DNA from 4 places in the Sphingobium sp. WR1 genome. Region 2 is predicted to be linked to each of the others. Evidence: predicted binding sites of a transcription regulator. Region 2 holds the regulator's gene; each other region holds the start of a gene.
The links. Region 2 encodes LexA, which represses DNA repair genes until DNA is damaged. Its sites were predicted from a motif close to GTTCCNCNCTTGTTCT; they were not measured.
Positions count from the first base shown of each region.

Region 1: AC58EF_RS14235 (DNA recombination protein RmuC) is a predicted target of LexA. The motif match lies at 3,701-3,716, and genes of this name have one in related genera.
Region 3: radA (DNA repair protein RadA) is a predicted target of LexA. The motif match lies at 894-909, and genes of this name have one in related genera.
Region 4: uvrA (excinuclease ABC subunit UvrA) is a predicted target of LexA. The motif match lies at 2,575-2,590, and genes of this name have one in related genera.

Region 1 covers NZ_JCATID010000011.1:63,449-69,306, forward strand. The annotation lists gene AC58EF_RS14210 (TonB-dependent receptor) at 1-188, opposite strand, end outside; gene AC58EF_RS14215 (FecR family protein) at 279-1,235, opposite strand; gene AC58EF_RS14220 (RNA polymerase sigma factor) at 1,232-1,768, opposite strand; gene AC58EF_RS14225 (DUF6356 family protein) at 2,027-2,293, opposite strand; gene AC58EF_RS14230 (aminotransferase) at 2,398-3,573, shown strand; gene AC58EF_RS14235 (DNA recombination protein RmuC) at 3,732-5,213, shown strand; gene AC58EF_RS14240 (nicotinate-nucleotide adenylyltransferase) at 5,344-5,858, shown strand, end outside.
Region 2 covers NZ_JCATID010000024.1:44,911-50,768, forward strand. The annotation lists gene AC58EF_RS22450 (citrate synthase) at 1-198, opposite strand, end outside; gene gltX (glutamate--tRNA ligase) at 219-1,655, opposite strand; gene AC58EF_RS22460 (ComEC/Rec2 family competence protein) at 1,726-3,855, shown strand; gene lexA (transcriptional repressor LexA) at 3,846-4,520, opposite strand; gene AC58EF_RS22470 (hypothetical protein) at 4,673-4,828, shown strand; gene AC58EF_RS22475 (molybdopterin molybdotransferase MoeA) at 4,894-5,858, opposite strand, start outside.
Region 3 covers NZ_JCATID010000002.1:114,690-120,547, reverse strand. The annotation lists gene AC58EF_RS03020 (endonuclease/exonuclease/phosphatase family protein) at 146-844, opposite strand; gene radA (DNA repair protein RadA) at 1,008-2,375, shown strand; gene AC58EF_RS03010 (CvpA family protein) at 2,526-3,047, shown strand; gene AC58EF_RS03005 (hypothetical protein) at 3,051-3,572, shown strand; gene AC58EF_RS03000 (NAD-dependent epimerase/dehydratase family protein) at 3,592-4,488, opposite strand; gene proB (glutamate 5-kinase) at 4,511-5,641, opposite strand; gene obgE (GTPase ObgE) at 5,736-5,858, opposite strand, start outside.
Region 4 covers NZ_JCATID010000020.1:200-6,057, reverse strand. The annotation lists gene uvrA (excinuclease ABC subunit UvrA) at 1-2,526, opposite strand, end outside; gene AC58EF_RS20220 (hypothetical protein) at 2,836-3,018, shown strand; gene AC58EF_RS20215 (calcium-binding protein) at 3,020-3,646, shown strand; gene AC58EF_RS20210 (hypothetical protein) at 3,649-3,879, shown strand; gene AC58EF_RS20205 (phosphotransferase family protein) at 3,940-4,770, shown strand; gene AC58EF_RS20200 (UrcA family protein) at 5,317-5,652, shown strand.

The sequences.
Region 1 (5,858 bases), on a different contig from region 2:
GCGACCACGACCTGCAGGCCGGTGACGCGCGAGAATTCCGTCAGCGCCGGGCGCAAATCCGATGCAGCGATGTCGAACCGGATTTCGCGATTGGCCGCGACCTCCCCTGACGGCTGCGCATGGGCGATGGCCGGCATTGCCAGCGCGATCGCCAGCGAGAACAACGATACCCCCTTGATATGACTCATGACTTCCTCCGCTCCGACGCAAATGCGCCTCTGACCGGAAGACGAGAGCGTGGCTCCATCAGGACAAAAGAATTTTGTTGCGGTGCAGCGTCAATTCGATGACATTTTTGCGTCGCTCCCGGCATCAGGAACGAGACGGAGCTGATCGCGCTCGCGGGCGACCCGGAAGCCGTAAACCTCCCCCATCGCACCGAGCAGTTCCTCTGCATCGTCGAGCTTGACCCGGCCGGCCAGGGGAAGATGCGCGAGAGCCGATGGCGGCGATGCGATCACCGGGCCGCTGCGCCGGTTGAGCGCCTCGACAAGCTCGCCCAGTTCCATGCCGTCGGTGTCGACCCAGGCCTGGCGCCAATCCTGCTGCGCCGTATCGAAGCGCGTCGGCGTCATCGCGGCGCCGCCGGTGAAGCTCGACCGCCAGCCGGCCGGCACCACGACCCCGGCCTTGCCGCTGCCGGCGCCGCCGAACTGCACCTTGCCGCGATAGACGGCCAACTTCACGGCCCGCTGACTGAGATCGATCGAGAAGGCCGTGCCGAGCACGCGCGTGCTCGACCCGGCGGCGCGCACGACGAACGGGCGGGCCGCTTCATGCACGATGTCGAAATAGGCCTCGCCGCGCCGCAACTCGACCATGCGGGCCGCGCCGTCCATGGTGACGTCAAGGCTGGTTGCGCCATCAAGCTCGACCCTGGACCCGTCGGCGAGCTGCACGCTGCGCTGTTCGCCGCGCGTGGTTTCAATGTGCTGCACGACGGGCGCGGCGGGCAGGAACGCCCCGCTCTGCCAGGCGCCGACTCCCACCATGGCCACCAGCGCCACCGCCAGCCCCCCACCGATCGCGCGGCGGCGGCCCTGGCGCATCGCGCGCACCTCTTCGTCGGAGAGGCGGCGCACCGCCGCGACTTCGGAAAGCGCCTCGGTCAGCGCCGGATCGTCGAGCATCGCCTGAATGTCGGCGGCCGCCGCCGGAGGACGCTCGGCGAGCACCGCCTCGTCCTCGCGCATCGCCCAATGCGCGGCCTTGCGGAGTATGCCGTGGCGGCTCATGCGTCACCTCCTATACCGAGACCGCGCCGTTCGAGCGCGTAGCGCAGGTCCGCAAGCGCGCGCGTGCAATGCTTGTCGATTGCGGCCTGGGTCATGCCGAGATCGGCGGCGACCACCGCACCGGGCACCCCGTCGAGCCGGCGCCGGAGGAATATCTCGCGGCGCAGCGGCGGCATGACGTTGAGCGCGCGCACCAGTACCTCGACACGCTGGCGATAGTCCAGCACCTCGTCGACCCGCGGCAGCGGACAGATGATGTCCTCGGCCAGTTCGGCGGCGGGCGGCTGGGCACGCAGGCGACGGAAATGATCATGCACCAGATTGCGCGCGACGGCGAAGCAGAAGGCGGCGGTGTCCGCGATGGGACGCTTGCGGCGATAGTCATAGAGCCGGACATAGGTTTCCTGGACGATGTCCTCGCCCGCTATCCCGTCGCGCAACCGGCCGGTGACGAATCGGTGCAGCGCCTGGCGCAGCGCAACCTCCTCGGCCTGCGCTTCGCGGCGGGTCAGGATCGGCGCAATCTGATTCACGCGACGCCAACCATCGCCCGAACGATGCGCGGCGATCGCGATAATATCATCCTGCTCATTGCCCGCTCCCCACGAATCGCTGACGACCCGCCGCTCCCGCTAGGCCGCCTCCGTGAAGCAGACATGACAATCCGAAAATCGATGCCGACGCCGTCGCGGCGCCTTATCCCTCTTTAAACCCGACAGCGAAAGACATGCGCACCGCAAGGCAGACCGGACCGGGACAAACGGGCCGATAGCGCAGTGTTGAAAGACGCCCTAAATCTCATATTCCGGCCGCCATTGCGGGCTGAGATAGGCCGGCGTCCGCTCCTCCAGATCGGGCTGGCGCCGGCGCATCTCGCCATAGAGGCGTTTCACCATGCTACTGCCCGTCCGTTCGAACAATGCCGGAACGATTCCGTGTATCATGCAGGCCAGCCCCGACCGCACCATCAGAAAGCCGAAGCGCATCGCCACGCCCATATGGTGCGGATAGCTCTCATTCACCTCGCGCGGGTGCTTCAGGAAGAGTTGGTCGATCATCGCCGCTCGCTCATCTGTTTGGACGCATCCCTCTTATCGCATCGGGCGACGGAACGGGAGAGGCGCGCTTGACCCAGTCCCAGCCTTGGGGAACATCCTGTCGCATGACCGACGCCATGCCCCTTGGCCATCCCGTCTACCGGGACATGCCGACCACCATCTTCGAGCATATGTCGACGCGTGCGCGGGAAACCGGCGCAATCAACCTGGGACAGGGTTTCCCGGAGGGGGCCGGCCCGCGCGCGGTGCTGCAGGCGGCGGCCGATGCGCTGCTCGACCGCTCCAGCCAATATCCGCCGATGGCGGGCCTTGCCGAACTGCGCGCGGCGGTGGCGGATCATTATGCCCGGCACCAGCGGCTGGACCTGTCGCCACAGGAGGTCATCGTCACCTCCGGCGCGACCGAAGCGATCGCGGCAAGCCTGCTGGCTTTGGTCAGGCCGGGCGACGAAGTGCTGATGCTCGCCCCGCTCTACGACGCCTATCTGCCGCTGGTGGCGCGCGCCGGCGGCGTGGCGAAAGTGGTGAAGCTGGCTCCGCCCGACTGGCGCATCACCCGCGCGGCGCTGGAGGCGGCGATCGGCCCGCGAACCCGCCTCCTGCTGATGAACAATCCGGTGAACCCGACCGGCGTCGTGCTGCGCGACGAGGAACTGGCGCTGCTTGCCGAGCTTTGCGTCGCCCATGACCTGATCGCCATTTGCGACGAGGTCTGGGAGCAGACGGTCTATGACGGCCTGCCCCACCGCCCGCTGATGGCCTTTCCGGGGATGCGCGACCGGACGGTCAAGATCGGGTCGGCGGGCAAGATCTTCTCCGTCACCGGCTGGAAGGTCGGCTGGATGTGCGCGTCCCCGCCGGTCGCCACGCTGCTTGCCCGCGCCCATCAGTTCCTGACCTTCACCACCCCGCCTAACCTGCAATGGGCGGTGGCGGAAGGGCTGGGCTATCCCGACAGCTGGTTTAGCGCGCAGCGCGCCGCCTATCAGGCGTCGCGCGACCGGCTGGCGGAAGGGTTGCGACATGCAGGCTATGTCGTCTGCCCAAGCGGCGCGACCTGGTTCCTCTCGATCGACCTTCCGGCTTCGGGCATCGCGCTGGACGATGTGACCTTCTGCAACCGGATCATCGAGGAGGCCGGGGTGGCGGCGATCCCGATCTCCGCCTTCTACCCGGAGGACCCTGTCACACATCTCGTCCGCCTCTGCTTTTCGAAGACGCACGAGACATTGGATCAGGCGATCGAACGGCTGGGCGCCTTCCGCGCGACGCTGGGCTGACGAACGACCGCCGCGCCAGCACGCAGGCGGCCCTTTTCCAATAGTTAGCTAACTATTGAAATGCGCTGATATCGATTTGATTGTCCAGATCGCTGTCGGACTTGCAGCCCGCCGCCCGAGCCGCTAGGTTCCCGTTTCGTTCCCAGCAAGGACCCATGATGGACAGCCCGGCCGCCCTTCTCCTTCTCGTCGCCCTGCTGGTCGGCCTCGCCGTCGGCTGGCTGCTGCGAACCCGGTCGACCCTGCCGCTCATCGCCGAAAAGGCCGATCTTGCCGCGAAACTCGACATGGCGACCGCCCAGCGCAACGGCGCGATCGCCGAATTGGCGGTGGAAAAGGAACGGGTGGCGCAGGCGGCGAGCCAGATCGCCCGGCTCGAGTCCGCACAAATCGCCGCCGACCAACGGCTGGAGACGGCGCAATCGGCCGCCGTCCAGCGCCTCGAAGCCGTCCAGACCGAACGCGAGGCGGCGCTGCGCGACCTCGCTGCGCTCCAGTCCGACACCCAGGCCCGCACCCAGGCCTTCGAACAGCAGATCGCGGCGCTCAAGGAGGCGAAGGAACAGTTGTCCGCCCAGTTCAGCGAGATTGGCGGCAAGCTGCTCGATCAGGCCCAGACCCAGTTCCTGACCCGCGCCGACCAGCGCTTCGCCCAGGCGAGCGAGAAGAGCGAGGCCCAGCTCAAGACGCTGCTCTCGCCCGTAGAAACCACGCTCAAACGCTATGAGGAAGGCCTGGCCCGCGTCGAGAAGGACCGGGTCGGCAGCTATGCCGAACTGCGCGAGGCGATTGCGATGGTCCATGCCGGACAGGGGCAGGTGCGCGAGGAAACCGCCAAGCTGGTCAACGCGCTGCGCGCCGCGCCCAAGACGCGCGGCCGCTGGGGCGAGCAGCAGTTCAAGAATCTGATCGAGACCGCCGGCCTCTCCCCCTTCGTCGACTTTCAGGAGGAAGTGTCCGTCGCCGTCGAGGACGGCCGCCTGCGTCCCGACTTCATCATCCGCCTGCCCGGCGACCAGCAGCTGGTGGTCGACGTCAAATGCTCGCTGGAAGCCTATCTGAACGCCGTCGATCAGGTCGACGCGGCGATGCGCGAACGCTATCTGGCCGACCATGCCCGCGCCGTGCGCACCCATGCCGACACGCTGGGGCGCAAGGCCTATTGGGAGCAGTTCGCCAAGGCGCCCGATTTCGTGATCATGTATGTCCCCGGCGACAATTTCGTCACCGCCGCACTGGAGGCGGACATGGAATTGTGGGAGCGCGCCGCGCGCAATCGCGTCATCCTCTGCGGCCCGGCGACCTTCCTTCCCCTCGCCCGCACGCTCGCGGGCCACTGGCGCCAGGCCAAAATGCAGGAGCAGGCGCAGCAGGTCGGCCAGCTCGGCAAGGAACTCTATGAGCGCCTGTCGGTCGCGGCGACGCACTTGAAGCGTCTCGGCTCCGGCCTCAACAGCGCCGTCTCCAATTACAACAGCTTCATCGGCAGCTTCGAAAGCCGCGTCCTCTCCACCGGCCGCAAGTTCCGCGACCTCGATATCGAGACCGGCGGCAAGGAGATCGAGGCGATGGAACCGCTCGACCTGCTGGCCCGCGACGCCCAGGCGGATGAAGCCCGAGCCTTGCCGGCTGCAGAGTAAGACGACGGCAGCGAGCGGTCAGGGGCGGACATCCCCTCCCGCATCAATGTCAAAATCAGCGGGAAATATCCGAAATTGGGTGACGCATTTCCCATTTGCGGCCACGCCCGCCTGCTGGCATGGCAGTTCCATGACACGTATCGGCCTGCTCGGCGGCTCCTTCAATCCGGCGCATGGCGGGCACCGCGCCATTTCCCTCTTCGCCAAGGACGCATTGGACCTGGACGAGGTCTGGTGGCTGGTGTCACCCGGCAATCCGCTCAAGCCCGCCAAGGGCATGGCGCCGCTGCCCACGCGCGTCGCCCACGCGCAGAAAATCGCCCGTCGCGCTCCGATCCGCGTCACCGCTATCGAGCAGCAGCTGCGCACCCGCTATACGATCGACACGGTGCGCGCGCTCGTCCGCCGCTATCCGCGACGCCGCTTCATCTGGCTGATGGGCGAAGATAATCTGGCCCAGTTCGGCCAATGGAGGAATTGGCGCGGCATTGCGCGACAGATGCCCATTGCCGTGATCGCCCGTCCCGGCTATGATGATGATGCCCGTGGCTCTGCGGCCATGAGCTGGCTGCGGCGCTTCGTCCGGTCCGCGCGCCAGAGTGCAGACTGGACGAATTGGAGACCACCGGCGCTCGTGCTATTGCG
Region 2 (5,858 bases):
CACGCCCGCATCGCCGTCGATATAGGTCAGGCCGGAATCGCAGCTGGCGGTGGAGGTGAAACCCGGATCGTAGGTGAACATGCCGGTCTGGGCGTAGAGCTTGCGAACGTCGATGACCTGGGGACCGACCGTGCCGTCCATGATGGCATAGTCGTTCCTCGCTCCCCCGATGGTCAAATTGGCTTTATTATCCGACATATTGTTCTCCTTGACTGTCATCAACCGGCCGTTGCGTGCCCAGCAGCGGCCAGCCGTTCCAAGCTCTCCTCTTTCCCGATCAGGAAGAGGACATCAAAAATGCCTGGCGAGGTCGTGCGACCGGTGAGCGCCGCACGTAGCGGTTGCGCTACCTTGCCCAATCCCAGGCCGGCATCCTCTGCCACGCGGCGTATCACGTCTTCGATCGCTTCGACCGTCCAGGACTGGACGGGCTGGAGAGCGTCGGCTGTCTTTGTCAGCAGAGCGCGCGCGGAGTCGTCTAGCAGAGCGGAGGCCTTTTCGTCAAAATCGAGCGGGCAATTCTTGAACAGAAATTCGGCCCCCTCCGCAATTTCGTTAAGCGTCTTGGCCCTGGGCTTCAGCGAAGCCATGGCCTGGGTCAAAATGTCCAACCCGTTTTCAGGCAAAAGCTTTCCCAGCCGATCGGCGACGCGCGGTGCGACCAGTTGCGCGAGCCGCGAGTCGTCCGCTTCGCGCAGATAATGGCCGTTCAGATTCTCCAGCTTCTTGATGTCGAAGCGCGAGGGCGAGCGGCCAACGCCGCCAATGTCGAACAGTTCGATGGCGCGGGCGATCGAGATGATTTCCTCGTCTCCATGCCCCCAGCCCAGACGCAGCAGATAGTTGAGCACCGCTTCGGGCAGCATCCCCATCTCGTCGCGATAGGCGTCGACCCCCAGCGCGCCGTGGCGCTTGGACAGTTTCGCGCCATCCGATCCGTGGATCAGCGGGATATGAGCGTAGATTGGTTCTTCCCAGCCCCCCTCGATCTGGGCCATGGCCTTGATGATCGCCAACTGGCGGAAGGCGTTATTGAGATGGTCGTCGCCGCGAATGACATGGGTCACGCCCATGTCATGATCGTCGACCACCACGGCCAGCATATAGGTGGGCGTGCCGTCCGAACGCAGCAGGATCATATCGTCCAGCTCCGCATTCTGCACAACGACGCGGCCCTGCACGGCATCCTCGATCACCGTTTCGCCTGTCTGCGGCGCCTTGATGCGGATCACGAAAGGCGCGCCTTCGGGCGCTTCCTCGGGCGAACGATCGCGCCAGCGGCCGTCATAGCGCATCGGCTGCTTGGCGGCGCGCTGCTGTTCGCGCAAGGTCGCCAGTTCATCGGGCGTCGCATAGCAGCGATAGGCATGGCCCGCTTCGAGCAGCCGGTTGGCGACCTCGGCATGGCGCGGGGTGCGTTCGAACTGGAAGACGGCCGGCTCGTCGCCGCCCAGGCCCAGCCATTCCAGGCCGTCGAAAATCGCGGCCACGGCTTCCTCGGTGGAGCGGGCGCGGTCGGTGTCCTCGACCCGGAGCAGAAACTTGCCGCCATGATGACGCGCGAACAGCCAGTTGAAGAGCGCGGTGCGGGCGCCGCCAATATGCAGAAAGCCCGTGGGCGACGGCGCGAAACGGGTCACCACCTGTTTGTTCATTCCCGTTGCACTCGCCGTCATATTCTTTGACATTCGCCCTAGCTGACCCATGAATCCGACGCCCCCTAGCATGGCTTTTGAGCCACGACAAACCTCCCTTGGTGCGAGGCCGCTGCTGTTGGCGCGGGCGGGGCTGGAAGCCGTTGAAAGCTGGCTGGAACGCGAGCGTGAACAGCTTGGACTTTGGGCGCCGGCGGGGCTGGGCGCGGGCATCGCGGCCTGGTTCATCTTGCCCAATGCGATGGCATGGCTGGCTTTCTGCTGCGGGGCGCTGGCCCTCGCCTGTGTCGGCGCGATGCTGCCGGCCGGTGGGCGATTGCGACGGATGATTATCGCGGGCGCAATATTGGCGTGCGCCGGTTGCCTGCTGATCTGGGGCAAGGCCGAGATGGTAGGACAAAAGCCGCTGTCGCGGGCGATCTTCGTCCAACTCACCGCAGATGTGATGTCGCAGCGGCCGGTTCCGGCGCAGGCGATGGTGCGGGTCATGCTTCGGCCGATCGATGCGCCCGGCCTGCCTGCGATGGTGCGGGTGAATATTGCTGATGCGGATGTTCCGGCGGGGCTGGGCGAGGGCGCGCGTATCCGTTTCCGCGTTCGGCTGATGCCTCCGGCGCCGCCGAGCGTGCCGGGCGGCTATGATTTCGCCGCGCGGGCCTATTTCCAGGGGATCGGTGCCACCGGAAAAGCGCTGAAGCCGGTCGAGGTGCTGAAGCCGTCCGTCGTGCCGCCGCCGCTTCGGGCGCGGCTGTTCGGCCATATATTGGCAAGCGTGGATGGATCGGCGGAGGGGATCGCCGCCGCGCTCGCGACGGGGGACCAGGGCGCCATTCCTGAAGCGGATGCGGAGGCGATGCGGCGGAGCGGGCTGGCGCATCTTCTGTCGATCAGCGGACTGCATGTGACGGCGCTGATCGGGGCGGTCATCTTCCTGTTGATGCGTGTCATGGCGCTGAGCCGGCGGGCGGCGCTCGGCTTGCCGCTGATGCTGATCGCGGCGACGGGCGGGGCGCTGGCGGGGATCGGCTATACGCTGCTGACCGGCGCGGAAGTGCCGACGGTGCGGTCCTGCGTCGCCGCCCTGCTGGTGCTGGGCGGGCTGGCGATGGGGCGGGAGGCGATCACGCTGCGGCTGGTCGCCGCCGGCGCGCTGGTGGTGCTGCTGCTGTGGCCCGAGGCGCTGACGGGGCCGAGCTTCCAGATGAGCTTTGCGGCGGTGACGGCGCTGGTGGCGCTGGCCGAGCATCCGCGTTTTCGGGCCTTTGCCGCGGCGCGGGACGAAGGGGCGATGCGCCGGTTCGGCCGGGCGCTGGCGGTGATGCTGGCGACCGGCATTGCCGTCGAACTGGCGCTCATGCCGATCGCGCTGTTCCATTTCCACAAGGCGGGTCTGCTGGGGGCCTTCGCCAATCTGATCGCGATTCCGCTCACCACCTTCGTCGTCATGCCGCTGGAGGCGCTGGCCTTGTTGCTCGATCTCGTCGGACTGGGCTGGCCCGCCTGGTGGCTGACCGAGCAGGCGCTCAATCTGCTGTTGCTGATCGCCCATGGCGTCGCGGCCAGTCCGATGGCGACGCTGCTCGCACCGACCATGGGCGCCGGACTGTTCGGCGTCACCATCATGGGCCTGCTCTGGTGCCTCCTGTGGCGGACGCCTGCGCGGTGGCTGGGACTGGCGCCGGCGTTGATCGGCGTGCTTGTCACTTTTACCGCGTCGCCGCCCGATATCCTCGTGACCGGCGACGGGCGGCATGTGGCGGTGCGGACTGGAAAGGGCATGGCGATCTTGCGGGACCGGGCCGGCGACTATGTGCGCGATGTTCTGTCCGAAAGTGCGGGCTATGACGGCGAACTGGAAGCGATGGCCGCTCTGCCGGAGGCGCGATGCTCGCCCGACCTGTGCGCCGTCCGGCTGAGGGACAGAAATGGCCGCAACTGGCGGCTGCTTTTCACCCGCAGCGACGTGCTGATTGCGCGGCGCGACTTCATGCGCGATTGCGCCGCCGCGGATATCGTCGTCAGCGATCGCGGGCTGCCGCGCTGGTGCCGTCCGCGCTGGATGAAGATCGACCGCCGCTTGCTGGCGCGCACCGGCGGCCTGTCGATCACCCTGGAAAAGGGCGAAGTTCACACTGTCCTTAGGCCCGGTGACGCGCACCCCTGGATCGCGCGTCCCCGGCCGAGAAAAACTCAGTTATAACGGCGCAACAAGCCAGCCAGCTTGCCCTGGATGCGGACCTGGCGCGGGTCGTAGACCTGCGGCTCATAAGCGGCGTTGGCCGGGTCGAGCCGGACCTTGCTGCCTTCGCGACGGAAATATTTGAGCGTGGCCTCAGCCTCGTCGATCAGGGCGACGACGATCTGCCCCTCGCGCGCAACGTCGGTGCGCTGGATCAGGGCGAAGTCGCCGTCCAATATGCCCGCTTCCATCATCGAGTCGCCGGAGACTTCCAGCGCATAATGATCGCCTGCGCCCAGCAGGGCGGCGGGGACGGAAAGCATATTATGCCCCTCCATCGCCTCGATCGGAACACCGGCGGCAATGCGGCCGTGGAGCGGGATTTCGATCACGTCATTGGCCGCGATCGGCAAATCGGGCGGCGCGACCTTCGTCGGGGGCGCGACGACCGGCGCGGGGGCGCGATGCATGGCGTCGGGGAGCTTGAGCACCTCCAGCGCGCGCGCGCGATTGGGCAGGCGGCGGATGAAGCCGCGTTCTTCCAGCGCATTGATCAGCCGATGGATGCCGGACTTCGAACGCAGGTCGAGCGCATCCTTCATCTCCTCGAACGAAGGCGACACGCCGCCCTCCTCCAACCGGGTCTGAATGAAGCTCAGCAATTCCTGCTGCTTGGGCGTCAACATCGCTGCGGTCCTCCATGGAACGTATGAGGAACGCATAGGAAACACATCGGGATTAGTCAAGCGCTGAACGGCTTGCCGCAATCAATGGAACGGACAGGGCCGGAGCGGGTTCTGTTGCTGTCGCCCATCGAAAGGGCGACAGGAGAGAGACAATGCCCAACCAGAATGATCAGGACAAGAACCGGCGCCGCGATCAGCAAGGCGGCGCGGGCCAGCGCGATCGTCAGCAGCAGCAGGAAAACAAGCAGGGCCAGATGGGTGATGAACGTCGCCAGGACAAGGCGCCGGGCAACAAGCAGCAACGCTGACCGTCCGAACTGGATCGACATGAAAATGGGGCCGCGCGACGGCCCCTTTTTCATGGGCATGGCGGTCAGGGAAACGGGATGACGGTGACGGGGTCGCCTGGTGCGGCCGCGGGCGATCCGGCCGGGCGCAAGATCAGACAATCCGCCTGCGCCATGGCGGCGGTGGCGGCGCTGTCCTGCGACGTGACGGACACCACGCCGTCGGGACTGCGCCAGGCGCGTAGATAATCGTCGCGTTCGGCGGTGGCGGGCAGGGCGGAGGCGAGCGACGCCTCATCCGTTGGCGGCAACGGATCGGCCGCGCCGCCCAGATGCCGTATCAGGGGTAGCAGGAAGAGCGTGCCGGTGACGAAGGCCGACACCGGATTGCCCGGTAGGCCCAGGAAAAGCGAGTCGCGCAGGCGTCCGGCCATCAGCGGCTTGCCGGGGCGCATCCTGATCTTCCAGAAATCGAGCGATCCGCCGGCTTTGGCGAAGGCGGGGCGGACAAGGTCATGATCGCCGACCGACGCCCCGCCGGTCGAAACGATGATGTCCGCCTGTGCGGCGCGTTCCAGCGCAGCGACCATGACGTCCAGATCGTCGGGGACGATGCCGAGATCAATGACGTCGCAAGGGAAGGGGGCCAGCATCGCCGCCAGCATCGGCGCGTTGGAAGACGGAAGGAAACCCGGCGGCGTCGGCAAGCCGGGCGCGACAAGTTCGTTCCCGGTGGAAAGGAGCGCAACCTTCGGTTTCGTGCGGACCGGCATCTCGCCATGACCCGCCAGCACGGCAAGGGCGATTTGCGCCGGGCCGAGCCGCGCCCCGGCCTTCAGCAACCGTGCGTCGCGCGCGAAATCCGACGCGGCGGCGCGGATGTGGCGGCCGGCGGGCAGCGGATCGGCGTTGGCGGTCAGCATGTCGCCGTCGCGGGTCGCATTTTCCTGGATCAATATGGCGTCGGCGCCGGGCGGCAAGGGCGCGCCGGTGAAGATGCGGACGGCTTCGCCGGGCGCGAGCGGCGTGAGGGTCGACGCGCCCGCTGCGC
Region 3 (5,858 bases), on a different contig from region 2:
GTGCATGTAGATCGCCAGGCTGATGCCGCCATAGCAGACCAGGGCAAGGCGAAGTTCCCGCTCCTTCATCAGGGATGAATCGCAGAGGGCGAGAGGAATGTCGAGGGGACGTATTGGTCCAGATGCCTGTCAACGGAAGTAGTTTTCACCCAACCGCAAATTCCGCCCAGATCGGCAGATGGTCCGACGCCTTGCGTGCCGCCGCGCTTTCATGGACGCCGCAATCCTTGAGCTTCAGCCTGCCGCAATGCATGATCCGGTCGAGCTGCGCCACCGGCCGCCGCGCATGAAAGCTGCGCCCGCACGGCGCGAAGCTGTAATGCCGCGCGAAATCGGCCAGGCAGCCGCGCCCCGCGCTCCATTCGTTGAGGTCGCCCATCAGCACCGTGGGCATCTCCCTGCCCTGCGCCGCAGCATGGATTACCGCCGCTGCCTGCCGCCGCCGCCACAGGCCCGACAGGTCGAGATGCATACCGAACACCCGCACCGCCGCGCCGTTCATCGTCACCTCCGCCATGGTCGCGCCGCGCGGCTCCAGATAGGGGAGGTGCAGCACGTCATGGGCGCCGACCTCCGCCTCCTTGCGCACCAGGATCGCATTGCCGTGCCAGCCCATGGAATCCATCTGCACGTTGAGCGGCACCGGCCTGTAGCCGCTCTGCTGGTCCATCAGCAGCGGCGGGATCGCGGCGGAGCGCACGCCGAAGCGCCGGTCGGCCTCCTGCAAGGCGATGATGTCGGCATCCACTTCGCCCAGTACCTCCAGCACCCGTTCGGGCACACGGCGCCGGTCGGTGCCGATGGCCTTGCGGATATTATAGCTGGCGACGCGGATCGTTTTCATGTCGTTTCAATGCGCCAGCGCGCGGGATGTTTCCAGCGGGCGCATCGATGTTCTTGAATTGTTCTCAAATTCCCTTCATACCAACATCCGTTCGGTTCGAGCTTGTCGAGAACCCTCGCGCAACGGTTCTCGACAAGCTCGAACCGAACGGAGAAGAGAAGGCATGGCCAAGGCAAAACGCAAATTCGTCTGTCAGCAATGCGGCACCGTCACCAGCCGGTGGCTGGGCCAGTGCGAGGATTGCGGCGAATGGAACAGCATCGTCGAGGAAGCGGCGGAAACGATCTTCTCGCAGCGCCATGACCTGCAAAATGGCGGACGCGCCATCACGTTGGTTGGCCTCGACAGCACGGTCGAGCTGCCCCCGCGCACCAGCACCAGCATCGCCGAATTCGACCGGGCGCTGGGTGGCGGCATCGTCACCGGCTCGGCCACCCTGATCGGCGGCGATCCGGGCATCGGCAAGTCGACCCTGCTGCTCCAGGCGGCGGCGCGCATCGCCTCGCGCGGGCTTTCGGTCGCCTATATCAGCGGGGAGGAAGCCGCCGATCAGGTGCGGTTGCGCGCGCAGCGGCTGGGTCTGGGCAACGCGCCGGTGCAGCTCGCCAGCGCCACCTCGGTCCGCGATATCCTGACCACCCTGAGCGAAGGGCCACCGCCCGCGCTGCTCATCATCGATTCGATCCAGACGATGCACAGCGACCTGATCGAGGGCGCGCCCGGCACCGTCAGCCAGGTCCGCGCCTCGTCCCAGGAACTCATCAAATTCGCCAAGCAGCGCGGCACCGCGCTGATCCTGGTCGGCCATGTGACCAAGGATGGCAGTATCGCCGGCCCGCGCGTGCTGGAGCATATGGTGGATACGGTGCTGGCGTTCGAGGGGGAGCGCAGCCACCAATATCGCATCCTGCGCGCGGTCAAGAACCGCTTCGGCGGCACCGACGAGATCGGCGTCTTCGCCATGGTGGCCGAAGGTCTGGAGGAAGTCGCCAACCCGTCGGCCTTGTTCCTCACCAACCGCGACGAGTCGGTGACCGGCGCGACCGTCTTTCCCGCGCTGGAAGGAACGCGGCCGGTGCTGGTCGAAATCCAGGCGCTGGTCGTGCGCCTGTCCAGCGGGGCGACCCCCCGGCGCGCGGTGGTCGGCTGGGACAGCGGGCGTCTCGCGATGATCCTCGCCGTGCTGGAGGCGCGCTGCGGCCTCAGCTTCTCGACCTGCGAAGTCTATCTCAATGTCGCGGGCGGCTATCGCCTGTCGGACCCGGCCGCCGATCTCGCCGTCGCCGCCGCGCTCATTTCCGCCATGTCGGAACGGCCGGTGCCCGCGGATGTCGTGCTGTTCGGCGAAATCGCCCTGTCGAGCGAAATCCGCCCCGTCGCCCATTCGCCGCTGCGCCTGCGCGAGGCGGCCAAGCTGGGCTTCAACCGGGCCTTCATCCCCGCCTCGGCGGCGGATGGGGTCAAGGGAATAGCGGTCAGCGGCTTCCGCACGCTCGCGCAGCTTGTTGACCAGATGCTGGGACGCGGATAGCCACGCGGGCAATGAACGCCATTTGCCCAATTCGTCATTGCGAGCGTAGCGAAGCAATCTACTGTCACGCCGTGGATTGGTTGGGCTTCGCCCGCCTTCGGCCCGCTACGCTCGCAATGACGGGGCGTTTACCGATATGAGCAGACCGCAATGAACGCCATCGACATTCTCGTCCTGCTCGCCATCGGCGGTTGCGCCGTGCTCGGCCTCATGCGCGGCTTCGTGCTGGAAACCCTCTCGCTCATCGCCTGGGTGCTGGCGATCTTCGCCATCCGCCTGTTCCATGCCTCCGCCGCCGAATTGCTGAGCGCCTTCATCGGCAACAGCAGCGGGGCGGCGATGCTGGCGCTGGTTCTCGTCTTCGGCGTCACCTTCGGCATCGGCAAGCTGATCGCCCATGCCATCGGCCGCCGCACGCGCCAGTCGATCCTCGGCCCGGTCGACCGGGTGCTGGGCGCGGGCTTCGGTGCGGTGAAAGGGTTGATCGGCGCGACGATCGTCTTCCTCGCCTTCAGCCTGGTCTATGACACTTTCTACGGCAGCGGCGCCCGCCGCCCCGACTGGCTGAGCGACGCGCGCACCTATCCACTGCTCAACGCCAGCGGTCAGGCGATCAGCGAATTTCTGGCGGAACAGCGCGCGAAGAAGCCGGCGCCGGACGACGGCGGCTAGGCGATGCCGGATACGCCGCCCTGGCCTGTCGGTTCGGTCCATGTCCCGGGAAGCCGGGAAGGGGCAGGGATCGATCCGGGGCTGGCGGCATCGCTGAAGGCGGTCGCTTCGGTGATGAACGCAGCCAGCGATCGCTGGTGGATCATTGCCAGCGCGGCGGTCGCCCTGCATGGCGCCGATGCCGGAACGGTGGCCGATGTGGACGTGCTGCTGAGCGTCGCCGACGCCGCGCGCATCCTACCCGCCATCGGCGTGAGGGCCCGCAAGGACACAGGCGGCGAGCGCTTCCGCTCCATCCTCTTCGGCACCTGGCGGGAAGCGCCGCTGCCGGTCGAGTTCATGGCCGGTTTCCACTATCGATCGACGGCGGGCTGGCGCGAGGTTCAGCCGCAAACCCGCTGCCCGATTCAGATCGACGGGGTGACGCTCTTCATTCCCGACCGGCTGGAACTCCAGCAACTCCTGACCGGTTTCGGTCGTCCCAAGGACAGGGAGCGGGCCAGCCGCCTCGCCGCCCTGACCTGACGGTCCGTGCCTTTCGGCGTTACAGCCACCCCTTCTCCCGATAGGCCTCGACCGTCGCCTTCAACCCGTCCTCGGTCGGCACCTGCGGCATCCATAGCCGCCTGGGCGGCTGCTTGCGCTGGGTGACGACCCAGTCGGGATGGCAGAAATAATCGACCCGGTCGGGGGTCAGCTTGGCCTTCCGACCGCGCATCAGCCGGTCGGTCCGCGCGGCAATGCTCAACAGCCATTCCGGCGTCGCGATCGTCTTCACCGACCGCCCCACCGCCCGGCCGATCGCCGCGCCGAAATCCTTATGATCCCAGCCGTCGGGCGTGCCGTCGTCCACCTCATAGGTGCGGGTCAGGCTGATTTCCTTCTCCTGCGCCAGCGCCAGTAGCAGCCGCGCCAGGTCGCCGACATGGATCACCGATAGCCGTCCGCCCGGCGGCAGCATCATGATGCCGCGCTTGGCCATGCGGAACAGTTCCAGCATCTCGCGGTCGCCCGGCCCATAGATAGCGGGCGGCCGCACGATGCTCCAGTCGAGACCGCTCGCCTTGACATGGCGTTCGGCCAGTTCTTTCGACCAGCCATAGTGGGACAGTTGCGGCTCCCGCGCCGCCAGCGAGGAGACATGGATGAGCCGCCTGATCCCGCGCCGGCGCATCGCGTCGATCACCGCCACGGTGCCACGCGCATTGCCCGCCTCGAACCCGTCGCGGTCGGGCGCATTCACCACGCCGGCGATATGCACCACGGCGTCGGCGTCGCGCACCAGCGTATCGAGCGCGGCCGCATCCTCCAGCGATCCCGGCACCCATTTCAGCTTCGCGCGCGGTGGCTGCGCCCGGCGGGTCAGCGCATTGACGCGCAGCCCTTCGCCCAGCGCCTGCTCCAGCACCTCGGCGCCGACGAAACCCGTCGCGCCCGTCATCGCAATCCGAAAAGGCGTCATATCAGACCATCGCCATATGGTCGCGATGGACCAGCACCGACCGCGGCATCTCGCCCAGCAGCGCGGCGATGTCCTCGCTGCGGCGCCCGGCGATCTTCGCCGCCGCCGCGCTGTCATATTCGATCAGGCCGCGCGCGATCACCCGGCCGTCCTGCGCGACGATATCGACCACGTCGCCGCGATCGAACACGCCCTCGACCTGGGCGACGCCGGCGGGCAGCAGGCTGTTGCCCTTGCCCAGCGCCTTTTCCGCGCCCGCGTCGACGATCACGCGCCCGCGCGTCGTCAGCCGGCCCGCCAGCCAGCCCTTGCGCGCGCCCTTACCTTGGGCGGCCAGAAAGATCGATCCGCGCCCGCCATTCGCCCAGTGCGACAGCGGCGCGTCGACCTTGCCCGAAATGATCGCCAGATGCGCGCCCGCGCCGGTCGCGATCCGCGCCGCCTGGATCTTCGACACCATGCCGCCCGAACCCATGCCCGACGCCGAACCGCCGTCGGCCATCGCCGCGATCCGCGCGTCGATCGTCTCGATTGTCTCTATCAGCATGGCGCTGGCATCGACGTGCGGGTTGGCGGTGTAAAGCCCGTCGACATCGGAAAGCAGCGCAACCGCGTCAGCCCGTGCCGCCTGTCCGATGCGCGCCGCCAGGCGATCATTGTCGCCGAAGCGGATTTCCGACGTCGCCACGCTGTCATTCTCATTGACCACCGGCACGACGTCGAGCGTCATGAGCCGCTCCAGCGTGGCCGATGCGTTCAGATAGCGCCGCCGGTTCTCCAGATCGTCCAGCGTCACCAGCATCTGCGCGGCGGTGATGCCCTTTTCGGCGAGTAGGCTTGCCCAGCATTGGGACAGGGCGATCTGTCCGGTCGCCGCCGCCGCCTGCGCGTCCTCCAGGCTGCCGCGCCCGCCCCTGGGCAGCTTCAGCCGCCGCGCGCCCAGCGCGATCGCGCCGGAGGACACGATGATGACCTGCTGCCCCGCCGCCTTGCGCGCGGCGACATCGGCCACCAGCGTGCGCAGCCAGTCCACGCGCACTTCGCCGGCGGGATCGACCAGCAGGGCGGAGCCGATCTTGATGACCAGACGGCGGACAAGTTCGGGGGGGAAACCGGAGAGGGGGGATGTCACAGGAAAAGGATCCGTTCGGTTCGAGCGAAGTCGAGAACCGTCATGCACCCGCTTCTCGACTTCGCTCGAAGCGAACGGGTGTCAGGATGATCGCCTAGATCGGCGACCATGTGGCTTCGCCTTCGTCGCCATCCTCATCCTCTTCATCCTCCGCGCCCTGATCCAGCATCGGCAGCATCGCATCCATCAGCGCGCCCACGCCTTCGCCGGTCGCGCC
Region 4 (5,858 bases), on a different contig from region 2:
GCCAAGGCCCACTTCGGCGAGCATCGCCATCTTGTCGCGGATCGGCGGGACGGCCTTGAAGAATTCGACCGCATCCTCGACCGTCATGTCGAGCACGTCGGCGATCGACTGGCCCTTGAACTTCACTTCCAGCGTCTCGCGATTGTAGCGCGCGCCGTGGCACACGTCGCAGGTGACATAGACGTCGGGGAGGAAGTGCATCTCGATCTTGAGCACGCCGTCGCCCTGGCAGGCTTCGCAGCGGCCGCCCTTGACGTTGAAGCTGAAGCGGCCCGGCTTGTAACCCCGCGCCTGGCTTTCGGGGAGGCCCGCGAACCAGTCACGGATGTTGGTGAAGGCGCCGGTATAGGTGGCCGGATTGGAGCGCGGGGTGCGGCCGATGGGCGACTGGTCGATGTCGATCACCTTGTCGCAATGGTCGAGGCCGGTGATCTTGTCATGCGGCCCGGCGACGATGCGGGCGCCGTTGAGGGCGCGCGCCGACGCGGCGTAGAGCGTGTCGATGGTGAAGCTGGACTTGCCGGAGCCGCTGACGCCGGTGATGCAGGTGAAGGTGCCGAGCGGGATAGACGCGGTGACGCCGCGCAGATTGTTGGCGCGGGCATTGTGGACGGTGAGCTTCTTGCCCGATCCCTTGCGGCGTTTCGTGGGCACCTCGATGCGGCGGGTGCCGTTCAGATAGTCGGCGGTCAGGCTGTCCTTGTGCGCGAGCAGTTCATTGAGGGTGCCCTGCGCGACGATCTGCCCGCCATGGACGCCCGCGCCCGGCCCCATGTCGACGATATAGTCGGCGTGGCGGATCGCATCCTCGTCATGCTCCACGACGATGACGCTGTTGCCGAGGTCGCGCAGGCGTTTCAGGGTGACGAGGAGCCGGTCATTGTCGCGCTGGTGCAGGCCGATCGAGGGTTCGTCGAGGACGTAGAGGACGCCCGACAGGCCGCTGCCGATCTGCGACGCGAGGCGGATGCGCTGGCTTTCGCCGCCCGACAGGGTGCCGCTGGTGCGGTCGAGGTTCAGATAGTCGAGGCCGACATTGTTGAGGAAGCCCAAGCGCTCGACGATTTCCTTGAGGATGGCGCGGGCGATCTGGTTCTGCTGGTCGTTGAGCGCGTCCGGCATGGCGGTGAAGAAGGCGAGCGCGTCCACCACCGAGCGGCGGGTGGAGAGGGAGATATCCTCGCCCGCGATCTTGACCGCGAGCGCTTCGGGTTTCAGGCGCGCGCCGTTGCAGGTCTCGCACGGCATGGCGGTCTGATATTTGCTCAGTTCCTCGCGCATCCAGGCGGAGTCGGTTTGCAGGAGGCGACGGTTGAGGTTGCCGATGACGCCCTCGAACGCTTTCTTGACCTCGTAACTTTTCTTGCCGTCCTGGAAGCGTAGGGTGACGGGCTTGCCGCCGGTGCCGTGGAGGATGATGAGCTTCACCTCGCCGGGCAGGTCGGCCCACGGGGTGTCGAGGGAGAAGCCGAACTCCTGCGCGAGGGAGCCGAGCACCTGCATATAATAGGGGCTGGGCGGGTTGGACTTGGCCCAGGGGACGACGGCGCCCTTCTTGAGGGAGAGGGCCTCATTGGGGACGACCAGTTCGGGGTCGAATTCCTGCCGCTCGCCCAGGCCGTCGCAGGCCGGGCAGGCGCCCATCGGGGCGTTGAAGGAGAAGAGGCGCGGCTCGATCTCGGCTATGGTGAAGCCGCTGACGGGGCAGGCGAATTTTTCGGAGAAGACGATGCGGTTGGCGGGAATACCGGCGCCCTTCATCTTCTGGTCGGCGGGCTGGGCTTCGTCCTCGCGGCCCGGCACGACGCCTTCGGCCAGGTCGACATAGGCGAGGCCGTCGGCGAGCTTGAGCGCCTGTTCGAAACTGTCGGCGAGGCGGGTGGCCATGTCCGGGGCGACGGCGAGGCGGTCGACCACGACTTCGATGTCGTGCTTGTACTTCTTGTCGAGGGCCGGGGCGTCCTCGATCAGATAGATTTCGCCGTCGATGCGGACGCGGGTGTAGCCCGCCTTCTGCCACTCCATCAGTTCCTTGCGATACTCTCCCTTGCGGCCGCGCACCACGGGGGCGAGCAGGTAGAAGCGGGTGCCTTCGGGCAGGAGCATCACCCGGTCGACCATCTGGCTGACGGTCTGGGCGCTGATGGGGAGGCCGGTCGCGGGGCTGTAGGGGATGCCGACGCGCGCCCAGAGGAGGCGCATATAGTCGTAAATCTCGGTGACGGTCGCCACCGTCGAGCGCGGGTTGCGGCTGGTGGTCTTCTGCTCGATGGAGATGGCGGGGCTGAGCCCCTCGATATGCTCGACATCGGGCTTCTGCATCATCTCCAGAAACTGGCGCGCATAGGCGGAGAGCGACTCCACATAGCGGCGCTGCCCCTCGGCATAGATGGTGTCGAAGGCGAGGGACGACTTGCCCGAGCCGGAGAGGCCGGTGATCACGATGAGGGAATCGCGGGGCAGGTCGACGTCGACGCCCTTGAGGTTGTGCTCGCGCGCGCCGCGGACGGAGATGTGGGTCAGCATTCGGCAAAGCTCTGCTTCTGGATGTGCGTGAGACTCATGGGGCGTGTTGTTCCATATTTGTTCTGATTGGGCAAGATGCCGTCAAAGCCAGCCAGATGGATATGGGGAGGGAATACGGCAAGGGTTGGAAGGGCCGCGAGACGGGAAGGCTATCGCGAACCGAAAAGCGTATTTTTGCTGAGCCGCGATAGAATTTGTCATGGCCGGGTTATGGCCGCGAATGAATAACGGTTGATTTCTTTGCATTTATTTGGAGATGGCGCGCTCAAGGATATGGGGGCATATCCGCTGGGTGATACAGGGGTGATCATGGCAACTGCCGATACGACGAATCCGGTTTTGATGTCGCTGAGTTTTCCGACGCTCGTGGATGTGACGGGAGGTGGCACGATATTGACCTTCACGGCCAGAGCGAGTGACGATGTGACGACGATCCGGTTCGATCGGGGAGGGGGCCGGCACATCGGTTTCGCCGGTTCTCACGCTACATGAAGTGAGCAGTTATTCTGGCACCGTCAGGGTCGCTTTCGATGCCGAACATTCGACCGTAACGGCCGATGAAGTCAATGTGCCTGCCTTTGTCGGCACCTATGCCGTCTCCCAGTCGCCGACGGGCGATTATGTCATCGACCTGCCGGTCATCGGCGGCGGCGTGGACGATCTTCTGATCGAGGGCGACGAGATACTGGCGTTCAAGGTGACGGCGAGCGGGCAGATTTTCGCGGCGGGGACGGACAGCGAGATCGTGACCGTCACCGTGCCCGACAATGACCGGGCCGGGACTGTCCGGCATGACATCATGGAAGGCGATGCTGGCAACAATCATCTGGCCGGCCTTGCGGGCGACGATGTCCTCAGCGGGCATGACGGGAATGACCTGCTTGCCGGCGGGGCGGGGCATGATCGGCTTGACGGCGGCCTTGGCGACGACCTGCTCGAACCGGGCGCCGGTAACAATATCGTCGATGGCGGCGCGGGGTTCGATACGCTGGTGCTGGGCGATACGCAGGCGAGCTACAGTCTGCTGTCCGCCGATGGCTGGACCTGGCCGGGCGGGCCGAGGGACGGTCCGCCGATGCGTTCGACGGGCTGCGCTATATCGCGTCCAACCCCGACCTGATCGTGGCGCTGGGCAGCGACGACGATGCGGCGGCCCGCGACTATATCCAGTGGGGCCGGGCCGCGGGGCGCGATGTCGACGGGTTCGACGCGCTGGCCTATGCCGCAGCCAATCCCGACCTGGCCGCCGCCTTCGGCAGTGATGTCGAGGCGTTGACCGAACATTATATCGACGCGGGCTATTATGAGCATCGCGTCCTGGCGCCGGGCGCAGATATGTTCGTCGCGGCATAAACGGCCAGACGTAGAAAAGACGCTGGCCAAGCCGGGCTGGCTGGGGCAGAGGGCGGCGCAATGACGCCGCCCGATCCTTCGTCCTTCATCGCCGCCGGGGCGAGCGCGCAGGTCTATCGGCTGGACGGCGGGCGGGTGCTCAAGCTGTTCCATGCGGGCGTCGATCCCGGCATCGTCGCGCGCGAATATGCGATCGGGCGGACGCTCCAGGCGAGCGGGCTGCCGGTGCCGCGCGTCTTCGGCCTGGAAGAGGCGGGCGGGCGGCAGGGCATCGTCTATGAGGAGATGCGCGGTCCCAATCTGCTGGCCTATATCCGCCGGCGCCCGCACCGCACGCGCTGGGCGCTGGACCAGATGGTGCGGCTGCAACAGCGCATCCAGGCCTGCCATGCGCCTTCGCTGCGCAGCCGCAAGGCGATCATCGCCGAGGATATCGAGGCGGCGCCGGTAGGCGCTGCGCTGCGGCTGGCGGCGATCGAGCGGCTGGACGTGCTGAACGAAGGCGACGCGCTGTCGCATGGCGACCTGCATCCGGCCAATCTGATCGTGACCGACAGGGGCGTGAGCGTGATCGACTGGTCGCGGGCGGCCTGCGGTGCGATCGCGACGGATCTGGTGCGGACCGAAATGGTGATGCGTTTCGGGCCAGGAGGCGATGTCGGGCGGGGCGGCGATGTCGGGCGAGTGGAGGCGGCGGTGCGCGACGCGGCGAGCGGTTGGTATCTGCGGCGCTATCGCACGCTGACGGGACTGGACGCCGAAGCGCTGGCGGCCTGGCGCCCGCTGGTCGCGCTCGCCTGGACACGCCAGCGCGCGCCGGTGCGCGCGGCGGCCTTCGCCGCCTATCTGGCCGATGCGTTGCGCGCGGCGGGCCTGCCGCCGCTCGACTGATGTCGTTCGTCGGCGCTGGTAGGTGGTTGGTCCATCGGCCATGCCGCCCGGCGTCCGGGGAAGGCCGGTCATCGAACCGTGGATCACCCATGTCGTCCCGACGATATGATGGTGGGCGTTAAGGGACGGTTCACCGCCAAAGGCGTCGTCTCTCCGTCATAGCGTTCAACCCGATCCGGAGTGCCCGACAGCATCCTGGATACGCCCCCGGCCCTCCCTTGCGCCGGGGGCGTTCTTGTATCTGACGATTTCGTTGCGATTCGCACTTTCCGTTACGGAACATGCCGCTTGTCGTCGGGCGGATGTCGTTCGTCGCGCCGTTCATCCCCTCCCTTCCTGTCATTGGTCGAAGCCGGCGTCGTTGGCCGATGACGATCGCATCCGGTCGAACCGGACGCGCGGCGACCGGCGTGCACGCCTACACAGAATAAGCGAGCGGGACAGGAGCCGACCCCAAGACCTCCGGCTTCCCCGCTCGCACCCTCCGGCGCCGCGATGCCCCCCATGGGCGGCCCGGGTCACAACAGGTTTCGAGGAGATATGCCCATGTTCCGTTCGTCGAAGATTGCCGCCGCCGTCCTTGCCGTCGCCGCCCTGACCGGCGCCGCCGCGGCCGAGGATTTCCAGTCCAATGGCCGCACCAGCGAAGTCTATCATGGCGACCTGAACCTGGCGAAGGCCGACCAGCAGAAGGAGCTGCGCAGCCGCATCTCCCGCGCCGCTTCGCGGGTTTGCGCGTCGACGGACCTGGCGATGGTGGCCGCCTGCCGCCGCAATGCGATTGCGCATGTCCAGGCGCCGATCACTGCCGCCATCGCCCGCGCCGAGACGCGCGAACGCTATGCCGATGCGAGCGGAACCCGTTCGATCGCCGGCAACTGATCGCCGCCGCCATCTAGTGGATTGATTTTGACATTTGCATCCCCTGGCGGTTGGGATGGGTCTGCAAATGTCAAAATCGTAAAATCCACTAGAATCAAATATTTCTAGTGGTCCGAATAGATTCTGACATTCATGTGGGACATGGCCTCAAGCGGTGTCGAATGTCAGAATCGGACCACTAGAGCCGTCGATCCGATTGCATCGGC